2 regions of the Kribbella sp. NPDC049174 genome follow, and region 2 is predicted to be linked to the other one. Evidence: predicted binding sites of a transcription regulator. Region 2 holds the regulator's gene; the other holds the start of a gene.
The links. The regulator HrcA, encoded in region 2, represses chaperone genes, less so after heat shock. The targets are predictions, from matches to a motif close to TTGGCACTCGNNNNNNNCGAGTGCCAA.
Positions count from the first base shown of each region.

Region 1: a site for HrcA is predicted at 2,093-2,119, ahead of groES (co-chaperone GroES). Genes of this name have one in related genera too.

Region 1 covers NZ_JBICSZ010000003.1:28,895-32,304, forward strand. The annotation lists gene groL (chaperonin GroEL) at 1-1,494, opposite strand, end outside; gene groES (co-chaperone GroES) at 1,665-1,961, opposite strand; gene ACGFIF_RS17380 (peptidoglycan-binding protein) at 2,144-2,848, shown strand; gene ACGFIF_RS17385 (methyltransferase domain-containing protein) at 2,858-3,410, shown strand, end outside.
Region 2 covers NZ_JBICSZ010000001.1:186,466-189,875, forward strand. The annotation lists gene ACGFIF_RS00870 (ThuA domain-containing protein) at 1-160, shown strand, start outside; gene ACGFIF_RS00875 (Gfo/Idh/MocA family protein) at 145-1,248, shown strand; gene hrcA (heat-inducible transcriptional repressor HrcA) at 1,373-2,395, shown strand; gene dnaJ (molecular chaperone DnaJ) at 2,588-3,410, shown strand, end outside.

The sequences.
Region 1 (3,410 bases), on a different contig from region 2:
GGTCACCTTGACCGGGTCCAGCACGCCCTGAGCCAGCAGGTCGCCGTACTCGCCGGTGGCGGCGTTGAATCCGCTGCCGAGCTCCAGCTCCGCGACCTTCGCGGTCACCACGTAGCCCTCGTAGCCGCCGTTCTCGGCGATCCAGCGCAGCGGCTCGACGATGGCCTTGCGGACGATCCGGACCCCGGCGAGCTCGTCACCCTCCAGGTCCAGGCCGTTCTCCAGCACGGTGGCCGCGTGCACCAGGGCGGAGCCGCCGCCGGCGACGATGCCCTCCTCGATCGCGGCCCGGGTCGCGGACACAGCGTCCTCGATCCGGTGCTTCTTCTCCTTCAGCTCGACCTCGGTGGCCGCGCCGACCTTGATCACGCAGACGCCGCCGGCCAGCTTGGCCAGCCGCTCCTGCAGCTTCTCCCGGTCCCAGTCGGAGTCGGTGCGCTCGATCTCGGCCTTGATCTGGTTCACCCGGGCCTCGATGTCGTCGGACTTGCCGGCGCCCTCGACCACGGTGGTGTTGTCCTTGCTGACCACGATCCGGCGGGCGGTGCCCAGCACCTCCAGCCCGACCTGGTCCAGCTTCAGGCCGACCTCGGGGGCGATGACCTGCGCGCCGGTCAGCGCGGCCAGGTCCTCCAGCATCGCCTTGCGGCGGTCACCGAAGCCCGGCGCCTTGACGGCGACGGAGGTGAAGTTGCCGCGGATCTTGTTCACCACCAGGGTGGACAGCGCCTCGGCCTCGACGTCCTCGGCGATGATCAGCAGCGTCTTGCCGGACTGCACGACCTTCTCCAGCAGCGGCAGCAGGTCCGCGATGGCGGAGATCTTGCCCTGGTGGATCAGGATGTACGGGTCCTCCAGCACCGCTTCGCCGGCCTCGGCGTCGGTGATGAAGTACGGCGAGATGAAGCCCTTGTCGAACTGCATGCCCTCGGTGAACTCGAGCTCGGTCCCGAAGGTGTTCGACTCCTCGACGGTGATCACACCGTCCTTGCCGACCTTGTCGAACGCGTCCGCGATCAGGGTGCCGATCTCGGCGTCCCGGGCGGAGATGGTGGCGACGTGGGCCATGTCGCCCTTGTCGTCCACCGGCCGGGCGGTCTCGACCAGGCGGGCCGACACGGCCTCGACGGCCGCCTCGATGCCCTTCTTCAGGCCCATCGGGTTGACCCCGGCGGCGACGGCCCGCAGGCCCTCGTGCACCAGCGCCTGCGCCAGCACCGTCGCGGTGGTGGTGCCGTCACCGGCGATGTCGTTGGTCTTGGTGGCGACCTCCTTGGTCAACTGCGCACCAAGGTTTTCGAACGGGTCGTCCAGCTCGACCTCACGGGCGACGGTGACACCGTCGTTGGTGATGGTCGGGGCGCCCCACTTCTTGTCCAGGACGACGTAGCGGCCCTTCGGCCCCAGCGTCACCTTCACCGTGTTCGCGAGCTTGTCGACGCCACGCTCCAGCGCGCGCCGGGCGTTCTCGTCGAACTCGAGGATCTTCGGCATGGAAAAACCAGTCCCTCTCTGAATTCTCTTCTCGTTGCGCTCAGCAGTCCGAACCCACGCTGCATTGAATCCTGACCCGCCCCTCCGCCCCGGTCAGGTACCGGACCGACTCCGCCCCGGCGCCGGTCGTCGGCACCAGGGCGGTGTCAGTCAGGAACAGCGGGCGATCGTCACTTGCTGACGACTGCGAGGATGTCGCGGGCGCCCAGGATCAGGTAGTCCTGGCCGTCGTACTTGACCTCGGTGCCGCCGTACTTGGAGTAGATGACCTTGTCACCAACGGCGACGTCCAGCGGGACGCGGTTGCCGTTGTCGTCGATCCGGCCCGGACCGACGGCGAGGATCTCGCCCTCCTGCGGCTTCTCCTTGGCGGTGTCCGGGATCACCAGGCCGGACTTCGTGGTCTGCTCGGCTTCGAGCGGCGCGACGAGGACGCGGTCCTCGAGCGGCTTGATCGTGACCGACACTTGCTGACCTCCACGGTCGATTCGCTTGTCTGTGGTTCAGGGTGGTCGCGCTCCCCTGCCGTCGCGGGGGTCAGAGGCCGGACCGCTGGCACCCTCCACCGGAGAGTGCCAACACCGAATCTAGGCCGCGATTAGCACTCGGTCAACTCGAGTGCTAGATCTGACCGGCCCGGAATACAGCTGTGACCATCCGGGTACGGATTGTGGTCGAACGCTGGGCCTGGGCGGGGGTGGCGTGGGACCGTTCTCTGTACGGCGTCCCGGCCGCCCGCGGGACCTGGGTCCGAGGAGAGACCATGGCCTTCAGCTTTCCCTCTCTGCCCATATTGTCCGGCCGCACTGTCGCGGTCCTCGCCGCAGCCGGCGCGCTCGCGGTAGGAGCGATCGCCGCGGGCGCCTCGAAGGACCAACCGGCCACCAGTCCCAGCCTGGACGCACCGGCCGCGGCACCACCGCAGGCGGCGCCGGCCGCGGACACCGACAGCGTCACGATGGCTGCCGCGGCCGCGCTGCCGCAGTGCCGGTCAGCCATGCTGGTCCCGGTCAACCGCAGCTGGGGGATCCCGATGCCGTCCGTCTACGGCAGTGCGAGCACCTACTGCAACCTCATGTACGGCGACGACCCGCACCGGGGCTCCACGGTGTTCGGCGACCCGGACACCGCCATCCGCGTCCTCCAGCGCAACCTGAACTTCTGCTACGGCACCAAGCTCGCGGTCGACGGCATCTACGGCAGCAACACCCGTGCGGTGGTCAAGCTGGTCCAGCGCAGGCACAAGCTCGTCGCGGACGGCATCTACGGCCCGAAGACCCGCTCAGCCATGAACTGGCGCCTCTACTCGATGGCCACCCGCAGTTGGAGCAAAGGCTGCTCCAGTCCCCTCTAAAGTGGCGGGGTGACAGTCACCGGCTTGCTGGACGGCCCCGGCGCTGAACTCCTCGCCGACGCCTGTGCGAGCTACCAGCCCGGCCACGAGCTCCAACTGGTCGAGAAGCTTCGCCGCCAGTACGACGCTGCACTCGTCACAGCCGCGGTCACCCAGGCCTCACTACGCCACCGAGCGGTCGCCAAGTTCGGTGCGGACGCTGGCCAGATGCACTTCACGCCAGACGGCCTGGAACAAGCAACGCGAAGCACAGTCGGCTCTCACCGGGCTCAACGCATCGCAGCGACGTTGCCGGGCAGCAGTGTGGTCGACCTGGGCTGCGGCATCGGCGGTGACCTCATCAGCGCCGCACGCGCCGGCCTGCGGGTCACCGGCGTCGAACGCGACCCAGCCACCGCTGCCGCGGCCCGCGCCAACCTGGTCGCGCTAGGCCTGCCTGGTGAGGTCGTCGTCGGCGACGCCGAGTCGTTCGACCTCACGCCGTACGACGTGGTGTTCGCGGACCCGGCGCGTCGGGCGGATGGCCGGCGGGTGTTCGACCACAACGCCTACTCACCACCTT
Region 2 (3,410 bases):
CTACCCGTGGATCGAGGGCGCCGTGATGCCGGCCGTCTGGACCCGGACCTGGGGTGCGGGGAAGGTCTTCGTCTGCACTGTCGGCCACAAACTGGACGACCTCGAAGTGCCGGAGGTCCGGACCATCATCGAGCGGGGGCTGCTGTGGGCGAGCAAGTGACGCGCGTCGGCATCGTCGGCACCGGGGTCATCTCCGGGACGTACCTCGACCACCTGGCCAAGCTGCCCGGTGTCGACGTGGTCGCGGTCGCCGACCTCGACGTCAGCCGCGCCCAGGCGATCGCCGACAAGAATCCGGGCATCCGGGCGCTGTCGTCGGACGCCCTGTACGCCGCCGACGACGTCGACATCGTCGTGAACCTGACCATCCCGGCCGCACATGCCGCCGTGCACCAGGCCGCGATGGAGGCCGGCAAGCACGTGTACGGCGAGAAGCCGCTGGCCGTGGACCGCGCCGAGGCCGAGCCGCTGCTGAAGTACGCGGCCGCCAACAACCTGCGCGTCGGCTGCGCGCCCGACACCGTGCTCGGCACCGGCACCCAGACCGCCCGGGTCGCCATCGACCGCGGCGACATCGGCGTACCGACCGCCGCGACCGCGTCATTTGTCACCCCCGGCCACGAGCTGTGGCACCCGGCGCCGGAGTTCTACTACCAGCCCGGCGGCGGTCCGGTGCTCGACATGGGTCCGTACTACGTGACGAGCCTGGTCACCCTCCTCGGGCCGGTGCGACGGGTCACCGCTCGCGCTGGGCAGTCGCAGCAGCAGCGGAAGATCCACACCGGTCCGCGAGCCGGGGAGACCTTCCCGGTCCAGGTGCCGACGCACGTGACCGGCGTACTGGAGCACGAGTCCGGAGCGCTGACCACGCTGCTGATGTCGTTCGACGTGTGGGCCGCGCGGCTGCCGCGGATCGAGGTACATGGGACCGAGGGCAGTCTGTCGGTGCCGGACCCGAACGGCTTCGACGGCACGGTGGAGATCGCCACCGCCACGAACCGTGACTGGTCCGAACTCCCCGTAGCCGGTGGGTACGCCGGAGCCGGCCGGGGCGTCGGTGTCGCGGACATGGCCCGTGCGATCCGCACCGGCGAGCCACACCGGGCCGACGGCGCGCTGGCCTACCACGTGCTCGACGTACTGGAGTCAGTGCTGGAAGCAGCGGCCCAGGACCAGCCGGTGGACGTCGCGAGTACGGTCGACCGCCCGGCCGCCGTACCGTTGGGTGCGTCTCCCGAAATCGCCTGAGACCCGTCCCACGCCGCGATCTGGCGCTGGCGGCTACTACGGCTCGGTAGACTGGCACTCGGATCATTTGAGTGCCAGGGGTCCGCTGACTGTCGACGGTCGATGGCGAGAGAGGGTGGTGCGCGTGCTCGACGAACGCAAGCTGGATGTTCTCCGCGCCATCGTCGAGGACTATGTGGCGACCCACGAGCCGGTCGGTTCGAAGACGCTGGTGGACCGTCACAACCTCGGCGTGTCGCCGGCGACCGTGCGCAACGACATGGCCGCGCTGGAGGAGGAGGGGTACATCACCCAGCCGCACACCAGCGCCGGCCGGATCCCGACCGACGCCGGCTACCGGCTGTTCGTGGACAAGCTGAGCACGGTCAAGACCCTGACCGCGGCCGAGAAGAAGGCGATCACCTCCTTCCTGGCCGGCGCGGTCGACCTGGACGACGTCGTACGCCGTACGGTCCGGCTGCTCGCCCAGATCACCCGCCAGGTCGCGATCGTGCAGTACCCGTCGCTGAACCGGTCGAGCGTGCGGCACATCGAGGTGGTCACGATGACACCGCGCCGCCTGCTGCTGGTGCTGATCACCAGCACCGGCCGGGTCGAGCAGCGGATCGTCGAACCGCCGCACGACGTCGACGAGCAGTTGATCGCGGACCTGCGGTCCCGGCTCAACTCCGCGCTGGCCGGACAACGGCTGACCGATGCGACCACGTCCCTGGTCGCGGTCACCGATCTGTTCGCGCCGGCCGACCGTCCGCTGGTGGCGGCGATCGTGACGACGCTGCTGGAGACGTTCACCGACGAGGTCGGCGAGCAGCGGATCGCGGTCGGCGGCGCGGCCAACCTGACCCGGTACGGCGACGACTTCGAGCGCAACGTGAAGCCGGTGCTGGAGGCGCTGGAGGAGCACGTCATCCTGCTCAAGTTGCTCGGTGAGGCAACCAACCCGCAGACCCTCACGGTCCGCATCGGGCACGAGAACCCGTACGAGGAACTGGCCACCACCTCGGTGGTCGCGACCGGGTACGGGTCCAAGTCGGAGGCGCTGGCCACACTCGGCATCGTCGGCCCGACCCACATGGACTATCCGAGCACGATGGGCGCCGTACGCGCCGTCGCCCGCTACGTCAGCCAGATCCTGGCCGACACATAGGAGGGGGTGTCTGATGGTCCAACGCCTACTGCGCGGCACTCGGCACGGCACCTCGGCGCACTGGAGCAAAGGCCACGATGGATCCGCATCGAGGCCTTCACTCCAGCACGCCGAGCCACCGCACCGAGCACCTGCTCGCTACGGCGCTGGACCATCAGACACCCCCTACACCACCAACCCCTGGTCTGGAGTATGAGCACCGATTACTACGCTGTCCTGGGCGTCAGCCGTGACGCTTCACCGGACGAGATCAAGAAGGCGTACCGCAAGCTGGCCCGCCAGTACCACCCGGACGTGAACGACTCCGAGGACGCGCACCACAAGTTCCAGGAGATCGGCCGCGCCTTCCAGGTGCTGAGCGACCCGCAGAAGCGGCAGATGCACGATCTCGGCGGTGACCCGTTCGCGACCGCCGGCGCGAGCGGCGGGCCCGGTGGGTTCGGCCAGGCCTTCACGTTCACCGACATCATGGACGCCTTCTTCGGCCAGACCGGCGGGGCCACCCGCGGGCCGCGGCCGCGGACCCGGCGCGGCCAGGACGCGCTGATCCCGCTGCGGATCGACCTGGCCGAGGCCGCGTTCGGCACCACCCGGGAGCTGAAGGTCGACACCGCCGTCCTGTGCCCGACCTGTTCGGGGTCCGGTGCGGCGGCCGGTTCCGAGCCGGTCACCTGCGAGATCTGCCACGGCCGCGGCGAGGTCACCCACACCCAGCGCTCGTTCCTCGGCGAGGTGCGGACGATGCGGCCGTGCCCGAACTGCCGCGGCTTCGGCACGACCATCCCGAACCCGTGCGTCGAGTGCGCCGGCGACGGCCGGGTCCGGTCCCGTCGTACCGTCACCGTGAAGATCCCCGGCGGCGTGGACACCGGCACCCGGGTGCAGCTGTCCGGCCAGGGCGAGGTCGGCCCCGGCGGCGGCCCGGCCGGCGACCTGTACGTCGAGATCGAGGTCGAGCCGCACGACATCTTCACCCGCAACGGCGACGACCTGCACTGCACCGTCACCCTGCCGA